2 regions of the Bacillus tuaregi genome follow, and region 2 is predicted to be linked to the other one. Evidence: predicted binding sites of a transcription regulator. Region 2 holds the regulator's gene; the other holds the start of a gene.
What was found. The regulator Rex, encoded in region 2, represses fermentation and respiration genes when NADH is low (regulators of the CRP and FNR family bind a similar motif). The targets are predictions, from matches to a motif close to TTGTGAAATATTTCACAA.

Region 1 (6,323 bases), 1.0 Mb from region 2:
GCGATGCGTATCCACAGTTATTGCTCTATCATTATTCGACGAAAGTGGATAGTGCCATGTTTCATTTATTGAATGAATTCCAAGTTTCTGCGTTTATGGAAAGAGAATGGAACCACTTCTGGAGCTATAGAGATTATAAACGCTTACTCATTTCACTCATTGTGAATGAACAGCATGTCATTCATAAACCAGTCATCACCCATCCGCATGTCCAAAGTAATGTTTTTCGAACCTTTACTTTTTTCTTTCAGGACTTGCTCCACTTTAGTTCAATCCTGTTGCCTACCTGTGAAGGGAATCTCTATGGGGCAAGCGTCAATGGGTTTAAAAATGTTCATAAACGGATAGATCTTGGCAAAAGAATTGCTTCCATTTTATTCAATGAACAGCTATATCCTGCCTTTTATAAGTTTGCATCTAAAAGTGTTCATACTGGCTCAAGATATGATTATGAATCTTATTTTATGAAAGGAAAAACGAGAGAGACGCCGATTTTGCGTGCGGTTTATCCTATTATAGAGCCTGGCACTCATGGAATAATGGACCACGAAGACTGGTCAGTGAGGACAAAAATAAGGAAGTCATGGTATGAAAATCCAATTCATTATCATCCTATTTTATTAAATGATTGGTTTTTTCGTAAGCAAAGCCAGATACAAAGAATGGCACTATTCAAACAGATAATAGAATGATGTATACCAATAATATAAAAAGCAAGGAGCGAGTCCTTGCTTTTTTTGTCTTACTTATGTTGAAGGACGATCAGGACCTTCAAGTTTTTTGTCTCCATAGCCAGGTTTTGATTCATTTAGTTTTTTAGGTTGGACTTTATTTTGTTTTTCTTTTTGCCCCATTTAAAACACCTCCACTACTAGTTTGTTCAAGGGGGATATTTTCATTCTTATTGTTTTGTCGAACAGAGTGCTTAAAAAGAAAATTTCTTCTACCTTTGCCGAATTCTAACTAGTTTTGTCAAGCGGGAAGGAAGATAAAAGGAAAGGGAGAATAAGTATTATTACTAAAGTTCAAGAGGGAGGCAGATGGAGAATGAAGGCAACTGTTATTGGAAGAGAAGAACTAATTGACATGTTTGAAGAGATGAATCATCAGCTCGAGCAATTGGATAAATCAATCAAGACCAATATGTCACAACAACAGGATGAATGGCAAAGAATACAGGAACAACGTATTGCTTTCTGTGACGAGCAATTGGAAACGCTGGAAAAGAACATGACCTCCTTAAAAGAACGAAAGGAACAGCCTAAAAAATCGTTAAAGTTGACACTTAGTTATTAAATATATACATTCAGTAAGGGAAGCCTAATGGCTTCTCTATTTTATTTGACAGGTAATACAATTAAGTTTGGGGTGAATGGAGATGACTCAGGGGCTGTTCAGTAAGACTGAGACACTGTTAGGTTTTTGCCAACAAGTTATGGGCATTTTTGTGGAAGCGAAGAAGTCAAATCAAGCAGCTGATTTTCATCATGAGGTGCTGCCATTTGCGAATAAGCTTAAAGAAGAGCTGGAAAGCTGGTATCCGCTTGCTAAAGGTTGGATTGTTTCTGTTCAACCACGGAATCTACATCTTGAACAGCTTGATTCGGTCATACAGCAGTTGGAAATACTTGCTGTTCAAGCCTTTTTTCCGCAAACGAGCATGACGCGCTTTCATCATATGATGCACTCTGTAGAGTTTGTCCTTAAGGGCATTCTTAATGAATTACATGACGATTATGTGTAAATGGAAAACAAAAAGGAAGTCTTCTATGTGGGGACTTCCTTTTGAACGGTATGTTCTAGGACTACAGCTACTGTGTTTGGCTGTTAATGTATTATGGAATGATCGATGAATATGTCGGGAAATTTCGCCCCTAAGTTTTCTAGTTCGCGAACAAGGTTTCGGTATTCAATGATTGAAATTTTATTTTGCACATACTCTTTTTTTGTGAAGTCCAATAAAACATTCACATCATCGGTTAAATAATCACGAAGCTGCAGAAACTTTAATTTTAGTTCGTGAATAGTCATGCCTATACCTCCTTCGTCTTTTACTTTATTTTAACATGACAAAAGAATTGTCAGTTGTTTTTAAAATATTTAGACTTCCGACAGAATCCCCCATCAGCTGACATAATCAGAAAAAGAAAGATACACCAATTGACACAGTCACCAACTGGGCGAATCCATCATATAATTAAAAATATAGGAACTTATAAAGGAGGGATACTGCCCGTGTATGCTCCAAGGTTTAGACACAGTCGTTACTTTGGATATCATTCTATGCCGTCCTTAGCCAATAAATTCGTAAATCTTGAAATGAGACAACAGCCATACTCAATCATGCAAGGGACTCAGCCTCCGTCTGATTATCCATACTTGAATCCTTATCAAGTACATCCGTCATATTTTCCTTCTTATCAAGGGTCTTCTGGCTATCTTCAGCCGCAGCCGTCACAACCATCCTATTCATCAACCGTGTTTCATAACCCGCTCCAGGAAAAAGAAGAGGCCTATATGTCATTACAGCAGCCGCAGCAGAACGGCTATCCCTACATGAATCCATATCCTAAGGGATCTTTTCTTACGAAGCCGCCGTCAGGAATGAAAACAGTGTTAAATTCGTTCAAGGCACAGGATGGAACATTAGATATCAACAAAATGGTTGATACTGCTGGGCAAATGATTAATGCTGTCAGTCAGGTATCATCTGTTGTAAAAGGATTCGGAGGCATGTTTAAAGCTTAATAGCAAATACTCGAATACGGTCCTTGATATGGACCGTTTTTTTTATTAGACAAGGACTTTAATCACTATTTGTCACAGTTTGTTCGAAAATCACTGGTTAAATAGTGAAAATTTTATGACATTCATTCAAAGTGTGATATGAATCACAGGTATGGTAATTTCAGGAAGGTACACTGTAAAGGAATTCAAGTAGAGAGGGGATTTGTAAAGAATGTTTTGTTACCAATGTGAGCAAACACCTACTGGTGGCTGTAAAGTTATCGGTGTTTGTGGAAAAGATGAAACCATTGCCAGTTTGCAGGATACCATCATTTTCGGATTAAAGGGAATTGCTGCCTATCGTACTCATGCAAATCAATTAGGCTATACAGATCCGTTTGTCGATGCAACAACACATGAAGCATTGTATATGACATTAACAAATTCGAATTTCAATGTCCAGGAGCATATTGAAATGGCTATGAAGGTCGGTCAGTCTGCAGTGCGTATTATGGAAGTACTAGATGAAGCACATACAAAGCTACTTGGTATTCCAGAGCCTGTACGTGTATCACAGAATAAAATTGAAGGTAAATCGATTGTTGTGACAGGACATAATTTATTTGCCCTTGAGCAATTATTGAAACAAACAGAAGGAAAAGGAATTAATATCTATACACATTCAGAAATGCTTCCAGCACATGGTTATCCTGAATTGAAGAAATACGACCATTTGAAAGGCAATATCGGAAAAGCTTGGTATGACCAACGAAGATTGTTTGAAAAATTCCCGGGTGCTATTTTGGCTACGACAAACTGTGTTATGCCGATAAAAGGTACCTATGCTGACCGTATGTACTCCTATGAGGTGGCGGGACTTGAAGGGGTACAGAAAATCGAGGAGGATGATTTCAGTCCATTAATTAACCGGGCACTGGAGCTTCCAGAAGCAAATATTGAATCAGATGAAACCTTGCTTACCGGTTTTCATCATGAAACAGTTCTTGGATTAGCACCTGAGGTAATTGCAGCAGTTAAGGAAGGCAAAATTAAACGCTTCTTCGTTATTGCGGGCTGTGATGCGCCTGGAAAAGGTGGGGAATATTATCGTGAATTAGCGACTTCGCTGCCTCCAGAAACGGTCATCTTAACTACTTCCTGTGGTAAATTCCGTTTTAATGATGTGGACTATGGAACCGTTCCAGGCACTGATATTCCTCGATATATTGATTTAGGACAGTGTAATAATTCCGGTTCAACAGTAAAAATAGCAAAAGCTTTGGCGGACGCCTTTGAGTGTGAAATCAATGAACTGCCTGTAAGCATTGTACTTTCCTGGTTTGAGCAAAAGGCCGTTGCCATTCTTCTTGGATTATTCAGCCTTGGAATTCAAGATATTCGGATTGGACCAAAGCCACCTGAATTTATCTCTGAAGGAGTTATGAGTGTTTTACAGCAGACCTTTAACCTGAAATTAATCGGAACCGCCGCAGAAGATATGAAGGAAATGCTCCAATTAAATTAAAGCATTGAAAAAGAGAGTGAATCCCACTCTCTTTTTTGAATTGGTTTAAGAGAATAGCTCCTCTGCCAACACCTCTGCATCAAACAATAAATCACTGTCTGAATCAGCTTCAATAAGATTCTCTTTTTTAAGCTTAGTTAGGGTGCGGCTAACGGTCTCTCTTGTCGTTCCAATCATATTAGCCAAATCACGATTAGTAAATTCACCTTTTAAAAGAGTACGTCCATCATCTAATTGTTGGCCATGCTCTTTTCCAAGTCTTAGAAGTAGCTTAACGATTTGCTGATAGGTATTATTAAGAATTTGTGATTCTAATCTTTCCTGCAAATCAACAATTTTTTCTCCTAATACCTTAAAGACTTTAATACACAGCTCAGGGTTGTCGATTAAAACTCGTTCAAATTGGACAATTGGGACAACGACGAGGTTGGCATTTTCGAGTACTTCAGAGAATGCTGGATAGCCGCCTTTGCGGAAAAAACCAACATGCGGGAACATATCTCCTTTTTTTAGAATGGATACAATCTGTTCTTTTCCATTGACATCTGTTTTATATATTTTTACTTTACCATCGTATATAAAATAAACATTTTCAAGAGGTTCATCCTGTAAAAAAACATGACTGCCCTTGTTCCATTCCCTTGAAATAGATATTTCAACAATCTTATTGATTTCGTGTTTGCTTAGCTCACGAAATAAGGAAAACTCGGATAATACGTCTTCGATTTGTTCTTTATTCATGCTGACACCTCATCACATTTCTTAACTCCTATTGTAACAAAAAAGACATAAAAATGTCCGTTTATTCTTGTGCAAAGATAATAAATTAAAATATATCAAGGTTTTACCTTTTATAACGAACGTTTATTCGATAAAATAAACGTTATGAGGTGAGAATGAATGAATCGTCGAAAGAGTTTGCAAGAAATTATTCAACAATTAAAGCTAACCGATGACGTGAAAGAAAATATTGTTCATTGGCAGACAATGGAGGCAAGGGAAGCGAGGACGGTTGATTTTCCAGCCTCTATTCATCCTTCGCTTAGAGCGGCCTTGCAGAGTCGGGGAATTCATACATTATATACTCATCAAAGAGAAGCATTTGAATCGGTAATGGAAAAGAGAAACATTGTTGCGGTTACACCAACTGCCTCCGGGAAGACTTTATGCTATAACCTTCCCGTTCTTGAAACCATCACTCGTAATCCAAATGCAAGAGCACTATATATGTTTCCGACCAAGGCGCTTGCCCAGGATCAAAAAAGTGAAATAAATGAATTAATCCAGGACGCAGGCCTGCAAATCAACAGCTACACGTATGATGGTGACACACCGGCTAATATTCGACAAAAGGTAAGAAAGGCTGGGCATATTGTCATTACAAATCCAGATATGCTTCACTCTGCAATTTTACCCCATCATACGAAATGGGTTTCTCTCTTTGAAAATTTAACCTATGTAATTATTGATGAGCTTCATATTTATAGGGGTGTATTTGGTAGTCATGTTGCCAATGTCATTAGAAGGTTAAAAAGAATTTGCCAATATTATGGCAGCAATCCGATTTTTATTTGTACCTCGGCAACGATTGCTAATCCACTCGAGCTCGCTGAAGCACTAACTGATAGTCAAATGGTTCTTATTGATAACAACGGAGCACCGAGTGGCGTAAAGCATTTTCTTTTTTATAACCCTCCAATTGTCAATAAACCGTTAAATATTCGCAGAAGTGCAACACTTGAGGTGCGAAAGCTGGCTGCTGAGTTATTGAGGAATAAAATTCAAACGATTGTTTTTGCCCGCAGCAGAGTTAGAGTCGAGATTCTATTAACGTATTTAAAGGAACTGGTCAAATATCAGCTTGGTCCAAAAGCAATTAGAGGCTATCGAGGCGGCTATTTACCGACTGAACGCCGTAGTATTGAAAATGGTTTGCGTTCAGGTGAAATCTACGGTGTCGTAAGTACAAATGCGCTCGAACTTGGTGTTGATATTGGTCAGCTTCAGGTATGTATCATGACGGGTTACCCCGGTACAATTGCAAGTGCCTGGCAACAGGCTGGAAGGGCTG
Region 2 (11,177 bases):
GGGAGAGGACATACATTCCTTTGTTCCTAATTATATACGATTAGCGGAAGCAGAGGCAAAATGGCTAGAAGCCCAAAAGGAATTGAAGATAGAAGAAGGATAGGAAGTTGTCAAAATGGAAAGTACATATTCTTTTCGCATGATGAATATTGAGGATATTGACCAAATCATGGAGATTGAGCATCAATCGTTTACACTTCCCTGGAGCAGAGAGGCTTTTTACAATGAGCTAACACAAAATCAGTTTGCTAATTACCATGTAATAGAAGTTGATGATAGAATTGTCGGTTATTGCGGCGTATGGATTGTCGTAGACGAGGCACATGTAACGAATATAGCCATTCTACCTAAGTATCGAGGAATGAAGCTAGGGGAAGCTTTAATGGGAAAGATGATAGAAGCAGCAAAGGAACACGGGGCCATAACGATGACCCTTGAAGTGAGAGTGTCGAATACGATTGCTCAATCCCTTTATCGGAAATTTGGTTTTCAAGGGGGAGCCATTCGTAAGAATTATTATACAGATAATCAAGAGGATGCGTTAGTGATGTGGGTGAACTTATGAAAAAGGATTTATTGGTAATGGGGATTGAAACTAGCTGTGATGAGACGGCAGTTTCTATTGTGAAAAATGGCAGAGAAATCGTGACTAATATTGTGGCATCGCAAATTGACAGCCATAAACGTTTTGGTGGAGTTGTACCGGAGATTGCCTCGCGCCATCATGTTGAGCAAATCACGCTTGTACTCGAGGAGGCTCTAAAGGAAGCAAATGTATCCTATGAGGATATCGATGCGATTTCAGTAACTGAAGGACCAGGTCTAGTTGGAGCTTTATTGATTGGTGTCAATGCAGCAAAGGCTGTTGCATTTGCACATGGGATTCCACTTGTTTCGGTTCATCATATTGCCGGTCATATCTATGCTAACCGTCTGGTTACGGAGATGACCTTCCCATTGTTAGCGTTAGTTGTCTCGGGAGGTCATACGGAACTAGTCTATATGAAGGAGCATGGACATTTTGAGGTCATTGGTGAGACCAGAGATGATGCTGCAGGAGAGGCATATGATAAAGTGGCTAGGACGCTTCATCTACCATATCCGGGTGGACCGCAAATCGACCGTCTTGCTCACGAAGGGGAAGCAGTCATTGATTTGCCGAGAGCCTGGCTAGAAGATGGCTCCTATGATTTTAGCTTTAGTGGCCTGAAATCGGCAGTTATTAACACTGTCCACAATGCAGAGCAGCGTGGGGAACCTATTAAGCCAGAGGATCTTGCAGCCAGCTTTCAGGCGAGTGTAATAGATGTATTGGTAACTAAGACAGTGAAGGCAGTAAAGGAATATGGAGTAAAACAAGTATTACTGGCCGGCGGTGTAGCAGCCAATAAAGGCTTACGGGCTGTGTTGACGGAAGCCTTTAACGAATTAGCGGAGGTTGAGCTGGTTATTCCACCGTTAAAGTTATGCACAGATAATGCGGCTATGATTGCCGCGGCAGGAAGTGTAATGTATGAAAAAGGGCAACGGGCAGGCTTGGCATTAAATGCAAATCCAGGTCTTGATATAACTATCCACAATGAAGGAAAAGACTTCTGATTAGTCAGGAGTCTTTTTCTGTTGATAAGGTAGTAGTCTGTTGGTAAAAAAAGTAGATATTCACAATCGTTGATTGGAAAAGAGACGATAAAAGTCTGAAAATTCCCTAAAATGTGGATAAGTCTGTGGATACTGTTAACAATGTGGATAAACCAGGGGTAGAATTGTGGATAATGTGGAAAAGTGTGTGGAAAGTTGTAATAAAGGCTATTGGGCTGTGGTTAAAAATGTGGAAAAACGAAGCATAGCTGACGATGCTTCGTTTTTTGTAAGGCTAGGTTATGAACAAGCTCATTATTATTTTGTGGATGATTACTATTCATCCGCCAATAAGGTCCATTCCTCCACAAACTGTTCTAGCTCTTGTTTCTGTTTTTCTACTTCCTCATGAATGTGAAGTGATTTTTCGTGGTCTTGAAATATTTCTGGATCACAGAGAAGCTGTTCATTTGCTTCAATTTTTTGTTCGAGCTCTTCAATAATCCCTTCTAGCTCTTCAATTCTTCTAAGGCGCTGTCTTTCCAGCTTCTTAGCTTCTTTGTCCTGTTGATAACTCGTCTTTTCCTGCTTTATCGGTTGACCGGCTTCCTTTTTTTGTTCCTCCAGCTCCTTTAACTCTTCCTGCTCAAGTTTCTTTTCCACATAATAATCATAATCACCCAAATACTCAGTAGAGCCGTATTTGCTAAGCTCAACCACTTTAGAAGCAATACGGTTGATAAAGTACCGGTCGTGGGAAACGAATAGAATGGTGCCCGGATAATCGACTAGGGAATTTTCCAGTATTTCTTTACTATCTAAATCAAGATGGTTGGTCGGCTCGTCTAATATTAAAAGGTTTGCTTTCTGCATCATCAGCTTCGCAAGTGCCAAACGGGCCTTTTCACCGCCGCTCAAGGTAGATACAATTTTTAATACATCATCACCTGAGAATAAAAAGTTTCCGAGAATCGTACGGATTTCTTTTTCACTTTTTAAAGGATAATCGTCCCAAAGCTCATTGAGTACCTTTTTGTTTGAGGTGAGTTCAGCTTGTTCCTGATCATAGTAACCAATCGATACATTTGTACCATATTGAATATCACCTTCTTGTGGTTCGAGCTTTTTCATAATTGTTTTTAATAATGTTGATTTACCAATCCCGTTTGGTCCGACAAGGGCAATGCTTTCTCCTCTTGTCAGACGTATATTTATATCCTGAGAGACAGCTTCTTCGGTATAACCAATAGACAGAGATCTAACCTGTAAAACTTCATTTCCAGATTGTTTTTCTATATCAAAGGAGAAGGAAGCTGATTTTTCATTTCCTAATGGACGATCCATTAACTCCATTCTTTCCAGCTTTTTACGTCGACTCTGAGCCCGTTTCGTTGTAGAGGCTCGGGCAAGATTACGCTGGATAAAATCCTGCAGCTTATTGACCTCCTCTTGCTGTTTTTCATATTGCTTCATTTCCCGTTCATAATTCTCAGCTTTTTTATCTAAGTAAGAGCTATAGTTTCCTACATATTTAGTGATTTGCTGCCGAGATATTTCATAGACCTGATTCACAACCTTATCGAGGAAATAACGGTCATGGGATACAATCAGGATAGCACCTTCATAGCCCTGTAGATATTGTTCAAGCCAGGATAATGTATCAATATCAAGGTGGTTTGTCGGCTCATCGAGAATTAGTATCTCGGGCTTTGATAGCAGTAATTTACCAAGTGCTAGACGTGTCTTTTGCCCGCCGCTTAAGGATGAAATTTTAGTATGATAATCAAAGGATTGAAAATTCAGTCCATGCAGTACAGAGCGAATGTCAGCTTCATACTGATAGCCACCTTTTTCCTTAAATTCCACCTGCAGGACATCATATTCCTTTAGTACCTTTTCGTAACTGGCCTCATTTTGAAGAGTGGCTGGGTCAGACATTTGATTTTCCAAGCTTCGCAGCTTTTGTTCCTGCTGTCTTAGATCAGCAAAAACGGATAGCATTTCCTCCCAAATAGATACATTTGATTCAAGACCTGTATCCTGAGCAAGGTAGCCAATTTTCACTTCTTTTGGCTTAATAATATCGCCTGAGTCATAGGATAGATGCCCAGCGATTATTTTTAATAAGGTAGATTTTCCTGCACCGTTTCTTCCAACTAAAGCGATGCGGTCTCGCGTTTGTACCTCTAATTTTATATTTGATAAAATAATATCTGCTCCATAGTATTTACATAATTGATTGATTTGTAATAAAATCATGATTGTTCACCTCTATACTACTAGATTAACCGATAAAGAGGTTGACAGCAATACATAGGGAATTGAGCGGTTATAGATAGATTCAATAGTAATTGTATATTTTATTAAAATAGGAAACACTATTTGTGAAGGAGAATACAAAGTAAAGACAAATACCTATAAAATAGTGTATCATTTATAAAGAGGGGTTTTTATATGGCTGAGTTTACTCATTTTAATGAGCAAGGCAGAGCAAAGATGGTAGATGTCAGTGAGAAAGCTGAGTCCTTTCGAACTGCGGCTGCAATATCAAGTATTATTGTGAGTCAGGAAATATATGATAAAATAACGAATAACCAAATGAAAAAGGGAGACGTTTTAGCGGTTGCCCAGGTTGCAGGAATAATGGCAGCAAAAAAGACATCGGATATTATTCCCATGTGTCATCCGCTTTCATTAACTGGTGTTGATATCTCATTTTCATGGGAATCAAAGAATGAAGATTATGAATTGTTTATTAAAGTTTTTGTTAAAACGAAAGGGAGCACTGGAGTAGAAATGGAAGCCCTCACTGCCGCGTCTGTGTGCGCTTTAACAGTCTATGATATGTGTAAAGCAATCGATAAAGGAATGGTGATAGGAGAGACATATTTAGTAGAGAAAACAGGTGGCAAAAACGGGGACTTTAAAAGGATGTAAAAATGAAAGTGTTTACAGACAGGTGTTTAGTCATTAATGGCCCGTACACAAAGTGAAAAAGGAATAAGGAAGGGAAAAGGGGGATTCGAATGGCAAATGAAACGACCAAGATACCGCAAGCAACAGCAAAGAGATTGCCTTTATATTATCGATTTTTAACAAATTTACACGCGTCTGGAAAACAAAGAGTATCTTCAGCTGAGCTTAGTGAAGCAGTGAAGGTAGATTCAGCAACAATCCGGAGAGATTTTTCTTATTTTGGTGCATTGGGTAAAAAAGGTTATGGATATAATGTTCAGTATTTGCTATCCTTTTTCCGTAAAACTTTGGACCAGGATGAACTGACAAAGGTGGCTTTAATTGGAGTCGGAAATCTTGGAACGGCCTTTTTAAATTATAATTTCTTAAAAAATAATAACACCAAAATTGCAGTCGCTTTTGACGTACAGGCAGATAAAGTCGACCATAAGATTGGGAATGTACCTGTCTATCATATGGATAATCTTGAAAAGGTTATAGAGGAACAGGGAATTGAGGTTGCCATACTAACCATTCCGGCACCGGTAGCCCAATTTGTGACAGACCGGCTGTTGAAGGCTAATATAAGGGGAATATTAAACTTTACACCTGCTCGTTTAACAGTGCCTGCACATGTACGCGTACACCATATAGATCTAGCAGTAGAGCTTCAATCACTTGTATACTTCTTAAAGCACTATTCAATAGAAGAAGAAGCAACAGATGAATAAAAAAATGGCCCTTATAGGGTCATTTTTTTGTCTGCTGCTTTTTTAGCTGAAAGTGAAACAGAATCATTCGAATTCCTGAACCAAAGTCAAAGGTGGCAAGGATAATAAGCAAGATGGTGAAAAATCCCCAGCCGCCATCCTCGTTAATATTTTGAATCGCGAAGAAGGTAAATAATGTACCAAGAAATATATAAATGATACCCGAAAAAAGCGGTGATTGTCTCAAAGCATAATCCTCCATGAATTAAGATTTATAATGGTTGGAACAAATCCGGATATAGCTGCATAATCACGACAATGGTATTCATTGATACATGAGCGAAAATCGGGACCAGTATCCGTTTTGTTTTGACATACAAAAAAGCAAACGTAAAGCCCATTGCTGAGTATAGGAGTACGTGTTCTGGCTCCCCATGTGCAAAGGCAAAAATAAGTGAACTGATAAGACCGGCTAGAAAGAAATTCAATCGGGTGTAAAGAGCCCCGAATAGAATTTTACGGAACACAATTTCTTCTAGAATGGGTCCAATAATGGAAGTGACAAGGATGACCATAGGAGCTGTCTTAATGAGATTAACGATTTGCTCTGTGTTATCTGATCCTATTTCAATACCAAGCAAATATTCAATATTTGCTGCTGTAATTTGGGCAAAGAAGGCCAAAAAAATTCCTCCAACGGCCCAATACATGGAGTCTCGAGGTGACAAAGCCCTTTCATTGCGAACAGGGTTTGTCCATTCCCTTCGTAGGAGAAAAAGAATGATGATGAGAGTAACAGAAAAGCTAATCATTATCCATAAGGAAACAGATAGTTCCGCCATTTCCTGAGGGCTCTTTCCTAATAAACTACCAAAATAAGTGACAAGAGGTACCCCTAAAATCCCGGAAAGGTGCATGAATGTATATGCAATCAAAATAAACCAATATTCTTTCTTCAAAGTGAAGTTCTCCTTTAACATATATCCTGTATAAAGCATATCTATTTCATTTTATCAGTAATCCTCTAAAACCCTCAAATTATAACACCTAATATTTCACATGGTATAAGCTTAAGTAAACATGGCGATAAATAATATTTGTGAGCCGTTTAGTTATTTTATCATTTACCGAACTGTTAAACTTTTTAATAAAAATTTACATGTTGTGACTTGCAAAAGGAAATCAAATTTATTAATATTATAGATGTGTTAGCACTCGATAGAGATGAGTGCTAATAAATAAAAACAAAAATTGACATATTATTTGAGGAGGTTGTTTCAATTGTTAAAGCCACTAGGTGATCGCATTATCATTGAACCTGTTGCATCAGAGGAAAAAACTGCAAGCGGTATCGTGTTACCGGACACTGCAAAGGAAAAACCACAGGAAGGTAAGGTAGTCGCTGTAGGTACTGGTCGCGTTCTTGAAAATGGTGAGCGTGTCGCTCTTGAAGTATCTGTTGGCGATCGCATTATCTTCTCAAAATACGCTGGTACTGAAGTGAAATATGAAGGTACAGATTATTTAATCGTTCGTGAAAATGATATCCTTGCTGTAATTGGATAATAATGATTTTCAGGCGCCAGCTAGGCTGACGCCCTATAGATTTGATTTTTTTTCATAGTATGGACAATATTAAGGAGGTAATTCATAATGGCAAAAGAAATTAAGTTCAGCGAAGAAGCCCGCCGTGGAATGCTGCGTGGGGTTGATGCTCTTGCAAATGCAGTTAAAGTAACTCTTGGACCAAAAGGACGTAACGTGGTTCTTGAGAAAAAATTCGGTTCACCTCTAATTACAAATGATGGTGTAACCATTGCAAAAGAAATCGAGCTTGAAGACGCATTTGAAAACATGGGTGCGAAATTAGTAGCAGAAGTAGCAAGCAAAACAAATGATATTGCTGGTGACGGTACTACGACTGCAACAGTTCTTGCTCAAGCGATGATTCGTGAAGGGCTTAAAAACGTAACTGCCGGAGCGAACCCAATGGGAATCCGCAAAGGTATGGATAAAGCAATTCAAACAGCTCTAGAAGAATTAAAAGCGATCTCAAAACCAATCGAAGGAAAAGAGTCTATTGCACAGGTTGCTGCGATTTCTTCTGCTGACGAAGAAGTAGGTCAATTAATTGCAGAAGCAATGGAACGCGTTGGTAACGATGGTGTTATCACAATTGAAGAGTCAAAAGGATTCTCAACTGAGCTAGATGTAGTTGAAGGTATGCAATTTGACCGCGGATATGCTTCACCATACATGGTAACAAACTCGGATAAGATGGAAGCTGTTCTTGACAATCCATATATCTTAATCACAGATAAAAAGATCACTAGCATTCAAGAAATCCTTCCTGTTCTTGAGCAGGTTGTACAACAAGGCAAGCCATTATTATTGATTGCTGAAGATGTTGAAGGCGAAGCACTTGCAACAATCGTTCTTAACAAGCTTCGTGGAACATTCAATGCAGTAGCTGTTAAAGCTCCTGGCTTCGGTGATCGTCGTAAAGCTATGCTTGAAGATATCGCTATCCTAACTGGCGGTCAAGTAATTACAGAAGATCTTGGACTTGATCTTAAATCTGCCCAAATCGATCAATTAGGTCGTGCGGTGAAGGTTGTCGTAACAAAAGAAACAACTACAATTGTTGAAGGCGCAGGGGACAGCGCACAAATCGCTGGCCGTGTGAACCAAATTCGTACTCAATTAGAAGAAACGACTTCTGATTTTGACCGTGAAAAGCTACAAGAGCGTCTAGCTAAATTAGCTGGCGGTGTAGCGGTAATCAAAGTTGGTGCTGCTACTGAAACAGAATTAAAAGAGCGTAAATTACGTATTGAAGATGCATTAAACTCTACTCGCGCTGCTGTTGAAGAAGGTATCGTAGCCGGTGGTGGTACTGCATTAGTCAATATCTACAATAAAGTAGCTTCTATTCAAGCAGATGGCGACGAGCAAACTGGTATTAACATCGTATTACGTGCGATTGAAGAGCCAGTACGTCAAATCGCTCACAACGCAGGACTTGAAGGCTCTGTTATCGTTGAGCGCTTAAAGCATGAGCAAGTAGGTGTTGGTTTCAACGCTGCTACTGGCGAATGGGTAAACATGGTTGACGCTGGTATCGTTGACCCAACTAAAGTTACTCGCTCTGCACTTCAAAACGCAGGAAGCGTTGCTGCGATGTTCTTAACAACAGAAGCAGTAGTTGCTGACAAGCCAGAGCCAGAAGGTCACGGCGGCGGAATGCCTGACATGGGCGGAATGGGCGGAATGGGCGGCATGATGTAATCTGCCGGCTCTAAAGCAGCCTGTAATTTATAAAAAACACTATCAAAAAACCACTTTCTATAAATAGGAAGTGGTTTTTTTCATTAAACTGGTATGATTTGTCACAGGTTTATTTTATGTCGAATAAGTGACATTTCTGTCACCTTGGTATATAATAATTTTCGAATAAGAAATTAAAGAGCAAAGTGACATTTCTGTCACTTTGACTATATAGAGGAAGGGATTAGATATGTACTTAGCCTTAAAGGAAATAAAAAATTCAAAGCTTCGTTTTACGATGATAGGGGCCATTATTGTCCTTATTGCATGGCTTGTCTTCATTCTTTCCGGTCTCGGGAATGGACTGGGAACGATTAGTGCGGCATCGATGAAAAATATGGATACAGATTATGTGGTATATGAAAAAGGAGCAGGTGCTTCTTTTATGAAATCAAGTATTTCCGGTGACATAAAGGAGGACTTGCTTGCTGCGGATGGAGTAGACGATGCAGCTTTATTTGGTCAAGCTACAGTGGCCATTTCAAAGGGAGAAACGGATAATTCTGAGGAAAAAACAGACGCTGTTATCTTAGGAATTGAGCCAGGTTCATTTATCGAACCAGCTGTCATCGAAGGAGTCCAACTTGACCCAGATGTAGAGAATGGCGTCATAGCAGATGAGAAATTAAAGAATGAAGGCTATAAGCTCGGTGATGAGATCGTTGTCGACGGCTCTCTCATTACATTGAAGATCATAGGCTTTGTGAAGGGGGAATCCTTTAACCACCTACCGTCCATATTCAGTACGGTTGAACAATGGAGATCCTATAGCTATGCTGCACCGGGCTCTGATAATGGCTTGCCAAATGTCGTGAATGCCATTGCCTTACAAGGAGAAGAAATGGATCCGGCAGCAATCGATGGTAAAATGGAAGGGATAGAAACGGTAACAAAGTCTCAAGCACTATTAGGTATGCCGGGCTATAAAGCAGAAATGGGTACCATTTATATGATGCTTGCCTTTCTGATTGTTATTTCAGCTGTTGTCATCGGCGTCTTCTTCTATGTATTAACGATTCAAAAAACTCAGCAATTCGGTGTCATGAAAGCTATTGGTGCATCGAATCATTTTGTAGCACGCTCCATAATTGCACAGGTATTTGTTATCTCACTTACTAGTATAATCATTGGAATTATATTAACCTATTTGACGGCCCTTATATTCCCAGAAGGTATGCCGTTTAGCTTAAACTTTGGAATGGTAATGATTTATGCAATCGCACTGCTTATTGTCAGTGTGCTAGGATCACTTGTCTGTGTTCGTCGTATTTCGAAAGTGGATCCATTAACGGCGCTTGGGAGGGTTGAATAATGGAAGGCTTACAGCTTATTAATGTGACAAAGCAATATAAAGAAGGCGAAACAACTGTGACTGCCCTAAATAGTGTCTCGATGGATGTAAAACCTGGTGAGTTTGTCGCTATCATCGGACCCTCAGGCTCCGGTAAAAGTACGCTTCTGACAATTGCGGGTGCTTTATTACAGGCCACATCAGGTGAAGTGCTTGTGAATGGAACGAACCTATCCTCGATGGCTGAAAAGGCATTATCAGATTTTCGCTTAAATAAAGTCGGATTTATTTTGCAAACCTCAAACTTAATTCCTTATTTAAATGTATTGGAGCAAATAGAATTGGTAAGTAAGATGGCTGGTAGATTAACTGCAAAGCAAAAGGATAATGCTAAGCAGCTTCTGCAAGAGTTGGGTCTTGGCGGCAAATTCAAAAAGCTACCTAAACAATTATCCGGTGGAGAACGCCAGCGGGTTGCGATTGCGCGTGCTTTTATTAACAATCCTGATATTATTCTTGCGGACGAACCAACAGCAAGCTTGGATTCAAATCGTGCCTTTGAAGTGGTACAGCTTATCTCTAAAGAAGTTAAAGAGCGTAATAAAGCAGCTGTCATGGTAACCCATGATGAGCGGATGCTTTCCTATTGTGACAAGGTGTATCGCATGGCAGACGGTGTACTTACACTAGAAAAATCTGATAGCTTACAAGTAACAAACTAATCATTCTATCAAAGTTTGATTCTCTTAATGATAATAATAAAAAGGCCTTTCATCAGTTTACTTGACTGATAGAAGGCCTTTTTCTTTTGAATTAATTTTTAATAGTGGTAGGTTTGTCTCGAGTATCCTCTCTATATCTTCTAGGTGAATAGTTCGTAATTCTCTTGAAATTACGGTTGAACGACCTGAGATTATTATACCCACAATGAATGGCTATCTCGCTAATCGACTGTTCACTGTTTTTCAATAGATAACAGGCCTGGGAAGTTCGATAATGATTAAGATAGTCGGTAAAGGTCATATTGGTCATGTGAACAAATAGCTTTGATAAATAGGCATAATCATATTGAAGCTGCTTAGCGATTACTTTTAAGGTGCAATCCTCACTATAATTCTTATCAACATAAAGCAGAATTTTATGTAGTACTTTTGTTTTTGATGAGTATGCAACTGGAATAAATTCCGTATTCTCAACCAAGATCGCACAAATATGATAAAGGAAGCTTTTTTGCTGATAAATAGAATCTAATCCAGTTAAGTTGGGAGCCTTGTTGAGGTGAATGATGTTATTCTCAGGTACGTATCCCTTATAAT

Region 1: hcp (hydroxylamine reductase) is a predicted target of Rex. The motif match lies at 2,880-2,897, and genes of this name have one in related genera.

Annotation. Positions count from the first base shown of each region.
Region 1 is NZ_LT629731.1:2,984,088-2,990,410, reverse strand. It holds gene BQ5321_RS16670 (DUF2515 family protein) at 1-692, shown strand, start outside; gene BQ5321_RS16665 (hypothetical protein) at 1,048-1,296, shown strand; gene BQ5321_RS16660 (DUF1798 family protein) at 1,379-1,744, shown strand; gene yppF (YppF family protein) at 1,828-2,031, opposite strand; gene BQ5321_RS16650 (YppG family protein) at 2,236-2,748, shown strand; gene hcp (hydroxylamine reductase) at 2,960-4,252, shown strand; gene BQ5321_RS16640 (Crp/Fnr family transcriptional regulator) at 4,298-4,993, opposite strand; gene BQ5321_RS16635 (DEAD/DEAH box helicase) at 5,153-6,323, shown strand, end outside.
Region 2 is NZ_LT629731.1:3,997,913-4,009,089, reverse strand. It holds gene tsaB (tRNA (adenosine(37)-N6)-threonylcarbamoyltransferase complex dimerization subunit type 1 TsaB) at 1-103, shown strand, start outside; gene rimI (ribosomal protein S18-alanine N-acetyltransferase) at 116-565, shown strand; gene tsaD (tRNA (adenosine(37)-N6)-threonylcarbamoyltransferase complex transferase subunit TsaD) at 562-1,599, shown strand; gene BQ5321_RS21595 (ABC-F family ATP-binding cassette domain-containing protein) at 1,915-3,837, opposite strand; gene moaC (cyclic pyranopterin monophosphate synthase MoaC) at 4,033-4,515, shown strand; gene BQ5321_RS21585 (redox-sensing transcriptional repressor Rex) at 4,605-5,264, shown strand; gene BQ5321_RS21580 (YdiK family protein) at 5,284-5,490, opposite strand; gene BQ5321_RS21575 (CPBP family intramembrane glutamic endopeptidase) at 5,516-6,202, opposite strand; gene groES (co-chaperone GroES) at 6,525-6,809, shown strand; gene groL (chaperonin GroEL) at 6,897-8,531, shown strand; gene BQ5321_RS21560 (ABC transporter permease) at 8,761-9,882, shown strand; gene BQ5321_RS21555 (ABC transporter ATP-binding protein) at 9,882-10,583, shown strand; gene BQ5321_RS21550 (helix-turn-helix domain-containing protein) at 10,675-11,177, opposite strand, start outside.